DNA from 4 places in the Bacillus sp. C1 genome. Region 1 is predicted to be linked to each of the others. Evidence: riboswitches for the same ligand, from Rfam matches in the RefSeq annotation. Region 1 holds a riboswitch; each other region holds the start of a gene.
What was found. A riboswitch is a leader RNA that binds a small molecule or an ion and turns the genes downstream of it on or off. The one in region 1 is predicted to bind S-adenosylmethionine.

Region 1 (4,734 bases):
CATGTAAAAACAAAAAAAGAAATAAGTGGGAATTTCCTTTTGTTTTCATAACCGCAATTTAGATGTTGGAAAATCAAAATGGATATATATAACCATAAAAGGTAGATTTCAATACATACTAAATAAATTTTCATAATTAGGAGGTTTATCTATGGAACTGTATCAAAAACTCACAACAGTATTCATCCTTCTATTTGTTGCATCCATCAGCGCTGGGATGGCGCTAAAGGAGGCCGTACCTTACTCCGCAATCAGTGGCTGGGGATTTGCGACGGTCTTTTTACTATGCAGTGCATTTTGTGCTGGAAAAGCACGCCAGAAGAAAGGATGATGAACATTGTTCCGCAAAAAACCTATACTTTGCAAGTCATGTGGGAAGGAAATTCAAACATATGAGAAAGCGTGGGTTCATATGCCGTTTCCTCCAAGCGGGATGACGAATATGAAAAAATATATTGAACTCGATGGGGTAGTATATTGTAATTCTTGTGCTGGAGTATGTAAGAACCAAAGTGCTGAGGTGAAATAAAGGAGGTTTTCTACTTGTTCGAGACAAATCGGATTCGTTTACGAAAGTTTTCAGAAAATGATATTCCAACCTATTACCATTGGCGAAATGATATAGAAGTTATGAGCACTACCAGTCTCACCCTTGATACATACTCTTTCCCGGAAACAGAGCAGTTTTGTGAACAAATCATTCACTCTTCTACCTCTAAAAGTTATATTATTGAACAAAAAGAGGATAACCTTCCAATCGGAATCACATCTTTAATTAACATTGACCCACATAATCGAAATGCAGAATGTATTATCGATATCGGAAAGAAAGATTATTGGGGACAAGGGTATGGAAAAGAAGCACTGACTTTATTATTAGAGTATGCCTTTTTAGAATTAAACTTACATCGTATATCCTTACGTGTATTTTCATTTAACGATAAGGCGATACATCTTTATAAAAAACTTGGCTTTCAACATGAAGGCAGTTGTAAAGAAGCTGTATTTCGAAATGGGAATTGGCATGATATTGAGCTTTTTGCATTACTACAGTCTAATTACAAATAAAAAAGCTTTGCGCTCCCGCGCAAAGCTTTTTTCCTATATTATAGACCAGCTTGCTCTTTTAAAGCTGCTGCTTTGTCTGTACGTTCCCATGAAAGATCTACATCAGTACGTCCGAAGTGGCCGTAAGCTGCTGTTTGTTTGTAAATTGGGCGACGTAAGTCTAACATTTTGATGATACCAGCTGGGCGAAGATCGAAGTTGTTACGAACTAGTTCTACTAGTACTTCTTCAGATACTTTACCAGTGCCGAATGTATCAACTGAAATTGATACTGGCTGTGCTACGCCGATTGCATATGCAAGTTGTACTTCTGCTTTGTCAGCAAGACCAGCTGCTACGATGTTTTTCGCGACATAACGAGCTGCATATGCTGCAGAACGGTCAACTTTTGTTGCATCTTTACCAGAGAATGCACCGCCGCCGTGACGAGCGTATCCACCATAAGTATCAACAATAATTTTACGTCCTGTTAAACCAGCATCACCTTGTGGTCCACCAATTACGAAGCGACCTGTTGGGTTAATAAAGAATTTTGTTTCTTCATTAATTAACTCAGCTGGTACAACGTGTTTAATAACGTGTTCTTTTAAATCACGATCGATTTGTTCCCATGTAACATCAGGGTGATGTTGCGTAGAAATTACAATTGTATCGACGCGTACTGGTTTACCATTTTCATCATACTCAACTGTAACTTGCGTTTTACCGTCTGGACGTAAATATTCTAAAGTTTCATCTTTACGAACTTCCGTTAAACGACGAGCTAATTTGTGAGCAAGTGAGATTGGAAGTGGCATTAATTCTTTTGTTTCATTACATGCGAAACCAAACATTAAACCTTGGTCCCCTGCACCAATTGCCTCAATCTCAGCATCAGTCATTTGACCTTCACGTGCTTCTAGCGCTTGGTCAACACCCATAGCGATGTCAGCAGATTGCTCATCGATAGATGTTAAAACTGCACAAGTTTCTGCATCGAATCCGTATTTTGCACGAGTATAGCCGATACCTTGAATTGTTTCACGAACGATTTTTGGAATATCTACATAAGTAGAAGTCGTAATTTCCCCCGCTACCAATACTAAACCAGTTGTTACTGTTGTTTCACAAGCTACACGTGCATTTGCGTCTTTTGCTAAGATCGCGTCTAAAATTGAATCAGAAATTTGGTCACAAATTTTATCTGGATGTCCTTCAGTTACAGACTCAGATGTGAACAGATGACGTTGTTTTGTCATTTGGTAAACCTCCCTACAGTAATTGTATATATTGTACGGAACTCATCCTTAATTTGCCACAAACTGCGACATTCATTTATTCTCCCACACAAGTATAAAGAAAAACCTTTCCCTATTATATAGAGGAAAGGTTTAATTTGCTACTTGCATACTGCTTTTTGCCCTTCGCTCTTATCGTTCGAGACCTTTCGCCTCGCACAGGTTTTAGCACCTATTCACTTGTTTATTACCGTTACAAGTGAGGTTGCTGGGCTTCATCGGGCCTGTCCCTCCGCCAGCTCGGGATAAGAGAGTATCCGTCCCAACCTATACTAAAGAAATGATATTCATTTGTCAATTCATATTCACATATTCCTAATAAGTTTTTCATAGAATCCCTCCCCGTTAACCATAAAATAAAATATCACACCTTCAAAATGTAAAAAAAGACAAGTAAAATGCCCCATTGACGAGAGTATTCTAGTCATGAAAAGATCCCAATGAGAGTCTCAATTTATGTCGAAAGAAATATAAATAAGAAAGATAATACATTCACACAAACAAAAGTAAATAAATAGTATACATTATTTATATGATTGTGTTATACTCTTGGTGGGGATTACGAGAAATATTTCATTAAAATGAAAAGGATGGTATATAAATATGAGTACTGTGAATGTCCAAATTGGATTACATGAATTACTGAACGGAAGCAATGCACAGATTCAACTAAGCGTTCCACAATTAGTGGAAAAAGTACTAATGAGAAACGAAGGAAAATTGACTTCTACTGGTGCCGTTTCTGCTTCTACAGGAAAATATACAGGACGTTCTCCTAAAGATAAATTTATTGTGAAAGAAGCGTCGATTGCAGATAAGATCGCTTGGGGTTCTGTCAATCAACCGATTTCTGAAGAACATTTTAATAAATTATATACAAAAGTATTAGAATACTTAAAAGAAAAAGAAGAATTGTTCGTATTTAAAGGCTTCGCTGGTGCGGATCGTAACTATCGTCTTCCGTTACAAGTTATTAACGAATATGCATGGCACAATTTATTTGTACATCAATTATTTATTCGTCCAACTGAAGAAGAATTAACAAATCATGAATCTGAATTTACAATTGTTTCTGCACCAAGTTTTAAAGCAGATCCAGCGATTGACGGCACAAATTCTGAAGCATTTATTATGGTTTCATTTGAAAAACGCATCGTATTAATCGGTGGTACGGAATACGCTGGAGAAATGAAAAAATCAATCTTCTCTATTATGAACTTCTTACTTCCAGAACAAGATATTTTATCGATGCACTGTTCTGCAAACGTAGGTGAAGAAGGCGATGTTGCTTTATTCTTCGGTTTATCTGGAACTGGTAAAACAACATTATCTGCTGACCCACACCGTAAATTAATTGGTGATGATGAGCATGGTTGGTCTGATAACGGCGTATTTAATATTGAAGGCGGTTGCTACGCAAAATGTATTAACCTTTCTCATGAGAAAGAGCCACAAATCTTTGATGCAATTACATTCGGATCAGTTCTTGAGAACGTTGTAATTGATAATCAAACACGCGTTGCAGATTATAATGACACTGCATTAACAGAAAATACACGTGCTGCATACCCAATACATGCGATCGATAATATCGTAATGCCAAGTGTTGCAGGACATCCAAATACAATTATTTTCTTAACTGCTGATGCATCTGGCGTATTACCTCCAATCAGTAAATTAAATAAAGAGCAAGCTATGTACCATTTCTTAAGCGGTTACACTAGTAAACTAGCAGGAACGGAGCGCGGCGTAACATCTCCGCAAGCGACATTCTCAACTTGCTTCGGTTCTCCATTCTTACCACTTGACGCATCTCGCTATGCTGAAATGCTTGGTGAAAAGATCGAGAAACATCATGCAAAAGTATTCCTAGTAAACACTGGCTGGACTGGTGGCGAATACGGCGTTGGGAAACGTATGAACTTAGGTTACACTCGTGCAATGGTGCAAGCAGCATTAAACGGCGAGCTTGATAACGCTGAAACAGCAAAACATGACGTCTTCGGTCTTGAAGTACCACTTCACGTGCCTGGTGTACCGGATGAAGTATTAATGCCTGAACAAACATGGGCCGATAAAGCAGCTTACAAAGCAAAAGCAACCGAACTTGCAAATCAGTTCAAAGAAAACTTCAAGAAGTTCGATAACGTTTCTGAAAGCATTATTAAATTAGGCGGCCCAATCGCTTAATTTAACCTTTACTGTTGGAATACCCCTTTACTCATATGAATAAGTATGTTGTAACCAAAAAGTTTCGCGTACTCACCGACAAAACCCAAGCGGAGCTTTACAGGTTACACTTACTTACAAATAAAAAAGAAGCTTACGATAAAAACGTAAGCTTCTTTCTATGTATAACTTTTCACCATACCAATCATAGCTTCGAGCA
Region 2 (4,734 bases), on a different contig from region 1:
ACCGAAATTGTCAAAAACCACGACATCATTGGTATGGAAGATTTGCAAGTGTCGAATATGCTGAAGAATCATAAATTAGCGAAAGCAATTAGTGAAGTATCTTGGTCGCAATTCAGAAGCATGCTTGCATACAAAGCAAAATGGGGCGGTAAACAAGTTGTTGTTGTATCTAAAATATTCCCTTCTAGTCAGCTATGTTCTTGTTGTGGCTACCAAAACAAAGACGTTAAAAATCTAAATCTTCGTGAATGGGATTGCCCTTCTTGTGGCACGCATCACGACAGAGATATTAACGCAGGACAAAACCTTAAAAACGAAGCCGTAAGACTTCTAACCGTAGGGACTACGGGGTTAGCCTACTAAGATAACCGAAGGATACTTTGGTGTTCGTAGGAATCCCCCACTCCAAACAGTCCGTAAGGGTGTTAAGTGGTGGGTAGTTCAAAATGGTACTTTCGTTTGAAAAATGTCAAAGAATTGTTTTAATATATTGCAATTGTTGTATGGTGATTTTTGTATAATAGAAAATGAGAAAGATTTTCAAAGAGGAGATGCCATATTCATGAAGTTAGTTATTCCAAAGCAGCATGGCGCATGGGGAATGCTGCTGATTCCATTTTTACTTAGTGTACTACTTGGTAAGCCTACGTTTTATCATATTCCACTCTTTATCGCTTGGTTATTTATCTATTTAGCGACATATCCATTTTTAATGTACATGAAGCAAACACGAAAGAAAGAATTTTTACATGCAGCAATGATGTACTTTATGATTGCATGTGTTTTTGGGATTGTATCTTTACTATATGAATGGGAAATTCTTTTATTCGCATTTATGATGATTCCACTCTTTATCGTAAATATATACTTTGCTCGTCAGAAAAAGGAACGAGCGTTAGTAAATGATATTTGTGCAATTCTTGTTTTTTGTATAGGCGGTTTAATCAGTTATTATTTTTCGATGAAAACAGTTGATGGAATAGCTATTGGAATTGCGGGTATTTCCTTTCTATACTTTTTAGGTAGTACCTTTTATGTGAAAACAATGATACGTGAAAAGAATAATCCGATTTATCGTTATGTTTCATGGGGATATCATATTTTCTTAATTGTCGCTTCTTTCGTAGTAAATCCATGGTTGTCTTTTATCTTTATCCCGAGTTTAGTTCGTGCCATTGTATTGTATGGTAAAAAAATATCTATATTAAAAGTTGGCGTTTTAGAAATCGTTAACTCCGTATATTTTTTAATTGCGACGGCAATACTACTGCAGTATGCCATTTGATGTATTGCCCATCTCATAAAGAGATGGGCAACATTCATTTTTGTTCTAAAATATGAACGGTATGATCACATTTTTGCAATGCATTTTCCACGGCTTGTAGAGATTGTTCAATTTGTTCCCGATTATCGCTCTTTTCAACAGTTTGTAACGCTTGTTCCAAACAGTTTTTCGCTCCTTGCAATGAGTGGAATGAATCTTGAACATAACCACGGGCATTTTTATCCATCATAAATTCCTCCTTTTGTACATACAATTTTAGTATGAGCGTGAGAAAAGAAAATATAACTTCATTGTAATTACTTTGTTTTATTTGACAATTATAATAAAAGTAGCTTATAGTAAATGTTAAAGTGAATATTTTCTTATCCAGAGAGGTGGAGGGACTGGCCCGATGAAACCCGGCAACCGCGATGCAGGTGCTAATTCCAGCAGAACATATTTGTTCTGGGAGATAAGACGAAGATATAATACGTAACTTCTTCTTATCGAAGAGGTTTTTTTATTACGAAAAAACCGATTCTAAAAACAACAGAATAAGAAGAAAGGGGTTGCAATTGTACTGTGACACTTGAAAAATACGTAAAACTGCGTAATGCAGTATATGAATATATGATGGAGCAAGATAAACCAATATCATTATTAGATATTCAAGAACATATCGTTTCGCATCATGAGGGAAAATTCACGAAAAAAATGTTACATCAATTTTATTTATCGAGGTTATTAGACGAATTAAAACTGGATGGGAAAATTACTTTAGCTGATGAAGAATATCTCTATGCTGAAAAAGGGGTATATTATAAGGCGAGAAAAGGGAGCTAGGCTCTCTTTTTTTATGGTATAATTTGTTTGAAAATTAGAAATGTATGTAGAGTAAAAGACTGCTAAAGCAGCCTGATACAAGGGAATGGTGTTGAGTGTGTAGTGTCAAAAGTTGAATATGCCCTGAAAGAGGCACTTCGTTCGGCTCGAAACGAAAAGAGACACCTTCGCCGAATAGGTGTCAGTCGTTTTGTCATATAGGCTTGCTACTTGACATGTAATAGAATATCACGAAGTGCGAAAGGAAGTCAAAAGGGAATTTAAGGAAGGGGAAGTGTGATGTATGCCTTTTTAGTAAAGGAAATGAAAGAATGGATTCCTAGGCACATTATAGATAGAGGATATGAATATTATGAAGAAGGATATGTCGAGGATGTAGAAATACATAACGATAAAGTATTTGCATTCGTGAAAGGGAATTACGGAAATTATGAAGTAATCATTGATCTTGTAGATTTTAAGAGAAGTAGTTGTGAATGTCCTTATGAAAATGATTGTAAGCATATGGCGGCAGTTATATATGAAATTCAAGGTGTTGGAGAAAAGAATGTGAGAGAGAAGTTGCAAACATTAGAAAAGGAAGAATTGTTAATCATTATGGAAAGATTATTAAAAACTTCTAAAGATGTAATGATTGTCGAGAAGATGTTGAGGGAAGATAAATTTAAATCTTAGAAGGGTGTTTTTGGAGATGAATGTACTAATCATATATGCACATCCCAATCCGTCTAGTTTCAATGCATCCATTTTAGAACATGTGCAAAAAGGACTTCAAGAAACGAATCATTCTATTACATTGCTCGACCTGTATAAGGAACAATTTAACCCAGTACTTATTTTTAATGAAGATAAGAGAAGACGTGATTTAGCATATGAAGAAGAGACAGAGAAATATAGAAACTTGATCAAAGAGGCAGATTCTTTTATTTTTATTTATCCGATATGGTGGTGGGGAATGCCAGCTATTTTAAAAGGATTTATTGATCGGGTTTTTGTGTCGGGGTTTGCATATACATATGAAGGGATTATGCCGAAAGGACTGCTCACTGGAAAAACTGCATGGGTTATTAATACATTAGATTCACCGCTCTGGTACGCGGCACTCTTATATCGCTCCGCTGATTGGGTCATTATGAAGAAGGGTATTTTGCGATTTTGCGGTATACGCCAAATAAAACGTTCTGCCTTTCAGTCTGTAAAAACAAGTAAAGCTGCAAAACGTGAAAAGTGGCTTTTAGAAATACAAGAAAAGGCTAAAAAACTATGAATGAAGTAGAAACGATAATGAAATGCTGTAATCGAAATGATGAGTTGTTTCGCACGTATATCGTTTGTTTACTTCAATTGAAACGTCACAATGAAACGTTTAAAGAGGTATATAAAGAATTAAGAGCGGATTATTTAGTAAGGGGAATATGTGAACGGGAAATTGATGAGATTATTAAGGAAAGTAAAGAATACAACATGTATGATGTACCGAAAGTATTAAGATGGGATTTTTTACGAAATCATCCATCAATGATTGAAGAGGTTTGTACGACGGTATTTACATATAGAACATTAAACCTTTCATGTGATGCATGGCGAAATGTAATGAGATGCATAGAAAATGAATGATTATTACTATAGTTATTATATAAAAAAGCTAGTATAAAATGAAGTTATATCGTTATGAGTCGACGTACAGAGAAAAAGAGCCATATCATTAAATGGCTCTTTTTCTTGTGTTTATTGTAAAATCAAAACGTTTTCAGGGCTGTTATTTTTGGGGGAATTTGATATAAGGTCCTTTATCATCTTAAAAATAAGACCATAGAAGTAGGGACAATTCAGACCATGGCACATTATAAAGTGATTTTGTTTTTATTAAAATGAGTAGGATCAATACAGGGGCGATACCTTTTGTAATAACATATAGAGGTATTTTTCTGAAAAGCAATAGAGTAATTTGGAGGTATAGAAAGTGAGAAAAATAGGCCCTAATGGCATGAAGTGGCTGAAAATGATCCACGTTTTTTTAGTAGTATTATTCTTTGGGGGAATTTTGAGTTCATTGGTGCTCAATCTTCATATTGATATGACAAAATATGAAGAGTCCTATCTCAGCTATAAAACCCTTATCGCAATTAGTGATAATATTGTCAGGTGGGGAGCAATTGGAACTTTACTAATTGGTTTTACATACGGTTTTTTCACCAATTGGGGATTTTTTAAACATAGATGGGTTGGAGTGAAATTTGTTCTTTATATCATCCAAACGATTGTTGGGATTTTTATAATAGACAAATTGATGGTAACGAATATGGAATTACTGGAAACGCAAAAAGAATTCGCTTTAAGCAATCCCGTTTTCATTCAAAATCATGAGATAAGACAATATGCGGTCTATTTTCAAGTTGCCGTTACGATTTTCATATTCATTATTTCCTATTTAAAACCGTGGAGAAAGAAAAAACTTCGATTGAAACAACAGAGTTAAGATGTATTTTTGCAAATTGAAACAGGAAAGCGTGATGATATTTAACCATGCTTTCCTGTTTTTATTATTTAGTTTTAATACTAGTAATGCGTATCGGAATTTTGTAAGTGTTTTGCGATGTCTACGTACATATTGGAATAAGTAGAAT
Region 3 (4,734 bases), on a different contig from region 1:
AGTTACTCATAATAATTGTCGCTCCATCTGGAAGTTCTTTTAAACTCTTATATTTTTGAGAATAGACACCAATTGGTTCTAAATGAATTTTCCCTGCAATTTCAAACTTGTAACCTTTATCTTTAATTTCTTTCTCTAAGTACGGAATATGTTGAAAGTAGTTTGCATCTATCTCTTTATCTGCTAACGATTTATTCGGCAATACGTAATCTTGGAATGGTTTAATGTCTAATTCGATTCCTTTTTTCTCAAGTAACGGTTTTGCCTTCTCTAAAATCTCAGCGTGTGGTACGTTAGAAGCACCAACAACAAGCTTATCTTCACTTTTTCCTCCGCAAGCCGCTAACCCAAAAATTGACGTTGTAATAAGTGCTGACAGTAATAATTTTTTCATGTTATAAACACCCTTCCCCTTTTTATTTATCGTTTATCAATTCGAGTTGTAACAAGGTCCCCAATAATCTGAATCAAAAACACAACGAGTAATATGCAAATTGTCGCAACAATTGTTACATCATTATGTCCCCTTTGAAATCCATCTAAATAAGCAAGTGTCCCAAGACCTCCAGCACCGACAACACCTGCCATTGCTGTATAACCTACAAGAGCAATTGTTGTTACTGTAATACCCGATACGAGCGCTGGTAATGATTCTGGTATTAATACTTTCCAAATGATTGTGCTCGTTTTTGCTCCCATTGCTTTTGAAGCTTCAATCACACCTTTATCAATTTCACGAAGCGCGATTTCAACCATCCTTGCATAAAACGGTGCTGCCCCAATAATTAAAGCTGGCAGCGCTGCACTCGCTCCAAGAATTGTTCCAAGAAGAAGCTTCGTAAATGGGATTAATAAAATAATTAAAATGATAAATGGGATCGAGCGGAAAATATTCACAAACGCTCCAATCACAGTATGAACCATCTTGTTTTCCCACAAATTATCTTTTGCTGTCATAAAGAGTAATAATCCTAAAATGAGACCTAAAGCAAATGTAGCAAGCGCTGCAATTGCCGTCATGTATAATGTTTCACCTGTTGCTTCTAGCATTTGATTCCAATCTACGTTTGCAAGTAACTTATCCATGCGCAATCACCTCCAGCTCTACTTGTTCTTGATGAATTCCTTCGATTGCTTGCTGGATTGCAGCCTCTGTACCATTCAAATGAACGACTAAGTTTCCATAAGATCCATTATTTGTTTGTGCAATATTCCCTTGCAGCACACTCACTTCTATATCATCCCGTCTCATCAATCTCTGAAGTACCGGCCGCTCTACAGAATCGCCAATAAACTGCAAACGAATCACTTTACCTTCTGGATATTTCTCTAATAGGCTCTCAATCGTTTCATTCGTATCTTCTGAATCTGTTATTTGTTGTACAAATCGCTTTGTAATCTCCTGCTGCGGGTTACGGAATACATCTAGTACAGGACCTGTCTCTACGATTTTCCCTTTTTCCATTACTGCAACGCGATTACAAATTTTTTGAATGACATGCATTTCATGTGTAATAAGTACAATCGTTAAACCAAGACGTTTATTAATATCTAATAGTAAATCTAAAATTTGATCTGTCGTTTCTGGATCAAGTGCTGATGTCGCTTCGTCGCAGAGGAGTACTTTCGGGTCATTCGCTAATGCTCTTGCAATCCCAACGCGCTGCTTCTGTCCTCCGCTTAGTTGAGACGGATATGCATCGCCTCTTCCTTCCAATCCAACAAGACGAATTAACTCATCCACACGTTTTTTTCTTTGTTCTTTATCTACACCTGCAATTTCAAGTGGAAACGCAATATTTTCACGAACCGTTCGTGACCAAAGTAAGTTGAAGTGCTGAAAAATCATACCAATTTCTTGCCTTGCTTTTCGAAGCTCACTTCCAGTAATCGCTGAAATCACACGATTTGCTATCGTAATTTGTCCGGAAGTTGGTTTCTCTAATTGATTAAACAATCTAATTAAAGAACTTTTCCCAGCGCCACTATATCCAATAACGCCAAAAATTTCACCTTTCTCTATTTTTAAATTGGCATTATCCACAGCAGTGACATCACCACTTTTTGACTTATATATTTTCTTTACATTCTCTAATAAAATCATGATGTTCACCCCTTTTTTAGTTAAAAAGCGTAAGCAGCTCGTTCTGATTTACTCCCACAATTTTTTATTTTTAATGTGAGAATTGCTTAAACCTAACTGTCGCTATAGCTAAATTTCTTGTTAGCTCTTCTTATTATTCGAATGTCCTCCTCATTCAAACAACAAAAAACCTTTCTGCTTTTAGAATGAGCAGAAAGGTTTATATGCGTATATCAACATTATCCCTTCCTCTCATCTCTCAAAGCATTTGCTTTGCAGGAATTGGCACCATTTCAACATAAAAGTTGACGGTTGCCGGGTTTCATAGGGCTCAGTCCCTCCACCTCTCTTGATAAGAGAAATCAGATTGAATTTTCGTCTGATTTAAAATTTATGAAATTGTCTATATTTTATGACTTGAATTGTATCAATATACAACCATTATGTCAATAGAAATTTTCGCAAAAAGAGAAACTTCAGAATATTAAGCCCCGACAGACATTGGTTTACATATATGAAATACAGATTCCAATAATAACATCGTACGATACGTTCCGTTATATTGAACACGCCCACTATTTAAAAGCGTTTGTAATCGTACATTTCCAGTTACTAATCGCCGTAAATCTTCCTCTTGAAAACAAACAAGTTGCTCTGTTCCCCTCGCCTCTTTCAAAAGTTGTATATACTCTCTTGAAATTTGAAGTGAGTAACACTCATCCCTAAAACAAATATTAATTGTCTTCTCTCTTTGGCGTAAAAGTGGCTCGAGGTGATATTGGCTATTGGCATACGTTACAAATGATTGAAGCAACGAATATAATTCCATTCTAGTCACATCCTTCATATCACTTTCTACTACATACCATTCCATCTCCTCAAAGGGCAATCCTGTTACTTTCTCTCGACAAATAATGTAGCACTTCTATCTTTCAAGCATATTTCCCAAGAAATATGTCGAGGCGGCAAAAACTTTGCCGCCTACTGTAATTCTTTATATAAATATTCAACCGAATGAAATGCATATATTTTCTTCATCAGTGCTCCTCTTTCAAATACAAGTAAACAAGGTACACTTTCTATTTCATACTCTCTCGCTAAATAAGGGGCATAGTTTAAATCTAGCATTCCTATTTCTAATTCAGCTATAGTAGCCTCTACCACCGTTAGCATCTTCTTTGCTAATTGGCATGTTCCACACATCGGTGTATATACATATAACACTATTTTTTCTTGGTCTGCTATTAGAGCTGTAGCTTCAGCACCTGTCCACTCAATCACTTCTATCATTCCTTACCGTAAATATTCTGTATAAACGTCGATGTCAGCTCCCCATAATACATTCGCTAAATGCGAAGACGGCGCAGTTGCCACTTCACGATACGAACGATCAATGTAAATATGCTCAGCTTGCGGAAATTCCTTACGAAATTGCTTTCTTAGCTTCTCCCCTGCATCATCTGCATCCACTAGCACATATACTTCTTTATCAAAAAACTGATCAATGAACTCATCCATTTTCGACAAACCAATTGTACCATTTGTACAAACAATTTCCACAGGTTCTCGAATAATAGATTCAATCTTTCTTCTATCTGACTTTCCTTCGACAATAATGACTTTCTCTACATAAACCATATGTCATCACCCGATCACCATGTACTATAAAACAACCTTATTAGTATATAGTATATTCGATATTTTCATGTTGTTTCCTGTTTATTTTTGTAAAGAAGAAAAGCGCAAGCGGCTCGCTCAGAATGTGAGGGGGATGGAGCTTCTGATGTAGAGGCGCTCTTTGCCTCGCAGGAAGACACGAAGCCACCGAACATTCTAGCCGCTGGAGCTAGACAATGAAAAGCGCAAGCGGCTCGCTCAGAATAGGAGGTCGTTGGCTCACAAAATGCAAAACAAAAAGGACAGCACATAGGCTGTCCCTTTTATCTCGACTAAAATTAGTCTTGGTTTGTCATTTCTGCGTATTTTTCTGCAGATAATAACTTCTCTAATTCACTTGCATCAGAAAGTTCAACTTTAACCATCCATGCACCTTCGTATGGAGATTCGTTAACAAGTTCTGGTTGGTCGCTTAAGTCTTCGTTTACTGCTACAACTTTACCACTTACAGGTGCGTATAATTCAGAAACTGTTTTAACAGATTCTACGCTTCCGAATGGCTCGTCAGCTTCAATTGTTGCACCTACTTCAGGAAGTTCAACGAATACGATATCGCCTAACTCACTTTGTGCAAAATGAGTAATACCGATAACAACTTCGTTGCCTTCAGTTTTTACCCATTCGTGTTCTTCAGAGTAACGTAAATGATTTGGAATGCTCATGACTGTACCTCCAGTGAATGTATTAATTATGTAAAAATACCTTATTGGTACTTTTTCCACACACTTTCAAACTGCTCTTCGTTAAAACCAAGTGTTACATTCGTGCCATCTGTTACGATTGGACGTTTAATCAACATGCCGTCAGACGCTAATAGTTCAAACATTTCGTCCTCACTTGCATCCTTTAACTTATCTTTTAAGCCAAGTTCACGGTAACGCATTCCACTTGTATTAAAGAATTTTTTTAATGGCAATTCACTTTTCGCATGTAAATTACGTAAATCTTCTTTTGACGGTGGATTTTCAACAATA
Region 4 (4,734 bases), on a different contig from region 1:
ATTATTCGTATAATGGAGAAGCGTGAATAAAAAATGGTATTAATTTTACATATAGAGGTGGAAAAAGAATGAATGCGCGGCTATTGGAACTCATTGATGTGAAAACAATAGAAACCATGGCAGAACAATTTTATAATTTAACAAACGTTTCGCATCAACTTCTTGATCAAAATAGGGAATGTGTTTTTTCATTTGGTGTGAACCAAGAAGAACATATACAACTTACAAAAATAGAAATTCCGTTTTTTTTACACGAGCAACATCTAGGGTCATTTGTTGCCTATTCAATAAAAACGGATATTCGTACGTGTCAAAAATACTTCGAAATGTTTTCAAATCTCATTGTAGATAATGCAATGAATAAACTTCAAAATCAAACAAAAAATATACATTTACTTTCTCAAAAAGAAGAACAGCTACATACAATTTTACAAAATATGCCCATCATGGTTGATGCTCTTGATAAAGAGGGGAATTTTATATTATGGAATAGGGAATGTGAGCTTGTAACAGGCTATGCGGCAGACGAAATCGTTGGAAATCCAAAAGCACTTGAGCTGCTATATCCTGACGAACATTACCGTAAGCAAATTCAAAAGAAATTTTCAACTCGCGGAAAAAGTTTTCGAGATTGGGAAATGAATTTAACATGTAAAAATGGGGAAATAAAAACAATTACGTGGTCAAATATTTCAGAGCAGTTCCCCGTACCCAGCTATAGTTATTGGGCAGTTGGTGTTGATATTACTCATCGCAAAGAAATGGAAGAGCAATTAAAGCAACAAACATCTGAACTAGAACTTATTTTCAAAGCATTACCTGATTTATGTTTTTTAACAGAAGCTGATGGAACAATTATAGATTATAAAGCTGGTTCACCAGCTCAGTTTTACGTACCTGCGGCATCTTTTATGGGGAAAAAGTTTTATGAAGTCTTACCTTCCTCTGTAGCCCAGCAATTTCGTGGAGCAATTTACGAAGTGCAGCAAAAAGGATCAACTGTTATTGTTGAATATCAGCTCTTACTTAAGGGGAGTATTAGTTTCTTTGAAGCTAGATGTTTACCATTATTAGAAGATAAAATTATGATCATTGTCCGTGATATTACAGAACGCAAAAAGACAGAAGAATTATTGAATAAATCAGATACACTTGCGGCAATTGGACAGTTAGCTGCTGGGGTAGCTCATGAAGTCAGAAATCCACTGACAGTAATTAAAGGGTTTATTCAATTATTTCAAATTAATCAAGAAGATCAAGATAAATATTTTGATCTGATGCTATCAGAAATTGAACGAATTGAAGTTATACTTCATGAATTTTTATCGATTGCAAAAACAGATGTCATTCCAACTGAAAAGAAAAACCTGTGCTCCATATTAAAAAATGTCGTTTCATTAATTAATACGAAGGCAATTATGACAAATATTCAAATTAATCTTCATCTCGAATCAAAAGAGTTAATGATGGATTGTTGTGAAAATCAATTAAAACAAGTCTTTATTAATGTTCTACAAAACTCGATTGAAGCAATGCCAAATGGAGGGGAGATCTCTATTTATGTGAAAAGGTCAGAGCGTGAAGAAGTTATGATTCATATCGTTGACGAGGGCGTAGGAATTCCTAAAGAAAGAATTAAAAAACTTGGAGAACCTTTTTATAGTACGAAAGAGAAAGGAACTGGCCTTGGACTTATGCTTAGTTATAAGATTATTGAAAGTCATCAAGGGAAAATTAGTATTATGAGTGAAGTAGGAATCGGGACATCGGTTACAATCTATTTACCAGTGTTTCCAAGTGAGCAAATGATTTCTCATGCACCAGCGGCACTTATAACAGAAGCTTTATGAAGAGTTATATAAAATAATAGAAACAAGAAGCTATCTTATAATTTGTAAGATAGCTTCTGCTATATATTCAAGTTTGAGAACTACAAAATTCTTATAATTTATCTATTATCCAGCGAATTGTACGGCATTTTTAGCATGTAAAAAAGCGGTGTCAAATACAGGAACAGAAAGATCTTTTTGCGAAATCAGTAACGGTATTTCTGTACAACCTAACAAAATTCCTTCTGCACCATATTCCATAAGGTTTTGAATGATTTCTAAGAAACGAGCTTTGGATTGCTGTGAAATAATACCGTTACTTAATTCTTGAAGGATAACATGATGAATGAAATTTCGTTCATCTTCTTTCGGAATGATCGTTTCAATACCATAGTTAGCTAGTCTTCCTTTGTAAAAATCCTGCTCCATTGTTTGTTTTGTTCCAAGTAAACCAATCCGTTTCACATCATGTGCGACAATTTCTTCAGCACTTACATCGCCAATATGAAGAAGGGGAATAGACACTGCTTGTTCTACTCCGTTCGCAAATTGATGTACTGTATTTGAACACATAAGTATACAATCTGCACCAGAATGTTCTATTTTTTTCGCCGCTTGAACGAGTTGACTTTGCACTTCTTCATATTGTTGATTTTGTAATAAATTTGTTACTTCACCAAAGTCCATGCTATATAGGACAAGCTTTGCGTGATGATTATACTGAGATAGCGTTAGCGTATTAATATGTTTATAATAAAGAGACGTTGATTCCCAACTTAACCCACCAATTAATCCGATTACTTTCACGTCTAATTCCTCCTCTTAATATATTTTGTTACGTCAATTATTCCATAATTCCGATAAGAATACAATGAATTATTCGTTTGGTTCACAAAAAAATAGAAATAGTAAGAAAAATATTGAAATTAATTTGCGTTAATGCAATAATACAACTTACAAACGAATACTTATCCAGAGAGGTGAAGGGAACGGCCCTATGAAACCTCAGCAACCCCTATATTCATACGAATAGGAAGGTGCTAATTCCGCAGAAGACATATTGTCTTTTGAAAGATAAGAGGATCATATCGAAATAAAAAATGACCTCTTCTATAAGAGGTCATTTTTTATTGGGAAGAAAGGAAGTGAAGACGCATAATTCAATTTTTTTTTACATATAGGACTAATATAGACTAACTAGAATGAAAGGGGAGTTCATATGAACAAATTATCTACAAAATTAGTCGTAGCAATTGGAATCGGTGCTGCAATATATGGGGTATTAGGTCTATGGGGATTTTCAATTGCGCCAAATACATTTATAAAGCCTGCTTTAGCTATATTAACAATTTTTGGGGCGATTTTCGGGCCAATTGCAGGACTTTTAATTGGACTTATCGGTCATACAGTGACAGATACAATCGCTGGATGGGGAATATGGTGGGGATGGGTGCTTAGTTCCGGTATTATTGGATTTACGATGGGGCTTGTACAAAAACGAGCAAGTTTCAGTGTGAAAAATGGAACATTTCGTAATCGAGATATTTCATATTTTGCTGTAACAGGTTTCATTGGGATTGTCATTGCAATTATATTTGCTGGTGCTTTTGATATTATCATTATGGGAGAACCTGTAGATAAAATTATGATTCAAGTACTTGGTGCAACACTTGCAGATGTTCTTGTATTTTTAATTCTCGGTTTACCAATCACAATTGGATTGGCCAAAGCAAATAAAAAACATACACATTTGAAAATTGAAAAGTAGGGAGATTACAATGAAGCCGATTATTTCTTTTGAACAATTTACATTTCAATATAAACAAGTGACAGAACCTACTTTAAAGGATGTTACATTTCACATTTATCCAGGAGAAAAAGTATTGATTGCTGGCCGAAGCGGCTCAGGAAAATCAACATTGGCCCATTGTATAAATGGGCTTATCCCTTTTTCGTATGAGGGAACAAGTACTGGGAAAATTTCGATATGCGGTAAGGATCCACGAAAAGGGAGTATTTTTGAACAAAGTAAGCATGTCGGAACTATTTTGCAAGATCAAGATTCTCAGTTTATTGGTTTAACTGTAGGAGAAGATGTTGCTTTTTCATTAGAAAATGATTGTGTAGAACAGAAAAAAATGAAGATCATTGTGGAAGAAGCGCTACAAAAAGTACAGATGCATACATTTCATTCACGAAGTCCACATGAATTATCGGGTGGGCAAAAACAAACTGTTTCTCTTGCTGGGCTATTAACGACGGAAGCTGACATATTACTATTTGATGAACCATTAGCAAACTTAGATCCTATAAGTAGTTTAAAAACAATAGAAGTTATACAGAAAATACATCAACAATGTAACAAAACGGTTGTTATTATAGAACATAGAATAGAAGAAATACTAAAATTAGACCTCGATAAAATTATATTAATAGAAGAAGGTAAAATTGTAGCGGTTGATTCACCGAAGAGAATTTTACAAACAAATATACTACAAAAAATAGGTTTAAGAGAACCTGTATATATTGAAGTATTAAAAAATATAAAAATGAATAGCTTAGATGAAGAAATATATCCGATTGAAACTTTAAATCGCGAGAAGTTGCATAGAGCGGTTAAACAATGGATGCTAAACGCTACTATGTCTAAAAAACAACAGAAAAAAGAAATTTTATGTGAAATAGAAAATATATCATTTTCATATTCTCACGAAGATTTTTCATTAAAGGATATAACGCTCTCTATACCAAAAGGGGAAATTGTAGCATTATTAGGCCATAATGGTGCAGGTAAATCTACATTTGCACATATATTAACGGGAATGAACAAAGTGACGGACGGGAAGATTGTACTTGATCATGAAAATATAAGTTCATGGTCGATTCGGAAACGAGGAGAAGTAAT

Region 2: it holds a riboswitch for S-adenosylmethionine, as region 1 does, so the genes downstream of both, ACX5JI_RS17770 (hypothetical protein) here and metK (methionine adenosyltransferase) in region 1, are expected to answer to the same signal.
Region 3: it holds a riboswitch for S-adenosylmethionine, as region 1 does, so the genes downstream of both, ACX5JI_RS14305 (methionine ABC transporter ATP-binding protein) here and metK (methionine adenosyltransferase) in region 1, are expected to answer to the same signal.
Region 4: it holds a riboswitch for S-adenosylmethionine, as region 1 does, so the genes downstream of both, ACX5JI_RS25240 (ECF-type riboflavin transporter substrate-binding protein) here and metK (methionine adenosyltransferase) in region 1, are expected to answer to the same signal.

The regions. Positions count from the first base shown of each region.
Region 1 is NZ_JBTMZT010000013.1:94,838-99,571, forward strand. Features, by position in the region: gene ACX5JI_RS22855 (hypothetical protein) at 152-331, shown strand; gene ACX5JI_RS22860 (hypothetical protein) at 338-529, shown strand; gene ACX5JI_RS22865 (GNAT family N-acetyltransferase) at 544-1,068, shown strand; gene metK (methionine adenosyltransferase) at 1,107-2,306, opposite strand; SAM riboswitch class I at 2,475-2,597, opposite strand; gene pckA (phosphoenolpyruvate carboxykinase (ATP)) at 2,949-4,535, shown strand.
Region 2 is NZ_JBTMZT010000006.1:136,020-140,753, forward strand. Features, by position in the region: gene tnpB (IS200/IS605 family element RNA-guided endonuclease TnpB) at 1-363, shown strand, start outside; gene ACX5JI_RS17760 (YwiC-like family protein) at 563-1,285, shown strand; gene ACX5JI_RS17765 (hypothetical protein) at 1,320-1,511, opposite strand; SAM riboswitch class I at 1,645-1,743, shown strand; gene ACX5JI_RS17770 (hypothetical protein) at 1,847-2,107, shown strand; gene ACX5JI_RS17775 (SWIM zinc finger family protein) at 2,387-2,782, shown strand; gene ACX5JI_RS17780 (NAD(P)H-dependent oxidoreductase) at 2,799-3,374, shown strand; gene ACX5JI_RS17785 (group-specific protein) at 3,371-3,724, shown strand; gene ACX5JI_RS17790 (DUF2269 family protein) at 4,071-4,586, shown strand; gene ACX5JI_RS17795 (serine hydrolase domain-containing protein) at 4,667-4,734, opposite strand, start outside.
Region 3 is NZ_JBTMZT010000004.1:94,563-99,296, forward strand. Features, by position in the region: gene metQ (methionine ABC transporter substrate-binding lipoprotein MetQ) at 1-394, opposite strand, end outside; gene ACX5JI_RS14300 (methionine ABC transporter permease) at 421-1,086, opposite strand; gene ACX5JI_RS14305 (methionine ABC transporter ATP-binding protein) at 1,079-2,104, opposite strand; SAM riboswitch class I at 2,333-2,442, opposite strand; gene ACX5JI_RS14310 (hypothetical protein) at 2,568-2,912, opposite strand; gene ACX5JI_RS14315 (thioredoxin family protein) at 3,065-3,373, opposite strand; gene ACX5JI_RS14320 (toprim domain-containing protein) at 3,377-3,721, opposite strand; gene gcvH (glycine cleavage system protein GcvH) at 4,039-4,422, opposite strand; gene ACX5JI_RS14330 (arsenate reductase family protein) at 4,464-4,734, opposite strand, start outside.
Region 4 is NZ_JBTMZT010000019.1:7,415-12,148, forward strand. Features, by position in the region: gene ACX5JI_RS25230 (PAS domain-containing sensor histidine kinase) at 69-1,850, shown strand; gene ACX5JI_RS25235 (aspartate/glutamate racemase family protein) at 1,956-2,636, opposite strand; SAM riboswitch class I at 2,795-2,910, shown strand; gene ACX5JI_RS25240 (ECF-type riboflavin transporter substrate-binding protein) at 3,049-3,597, shown strand; gene ACX5JI_RS25245 (ABC transporter ATP-binding protein) at 3,608-4,734, shown strand, end outside.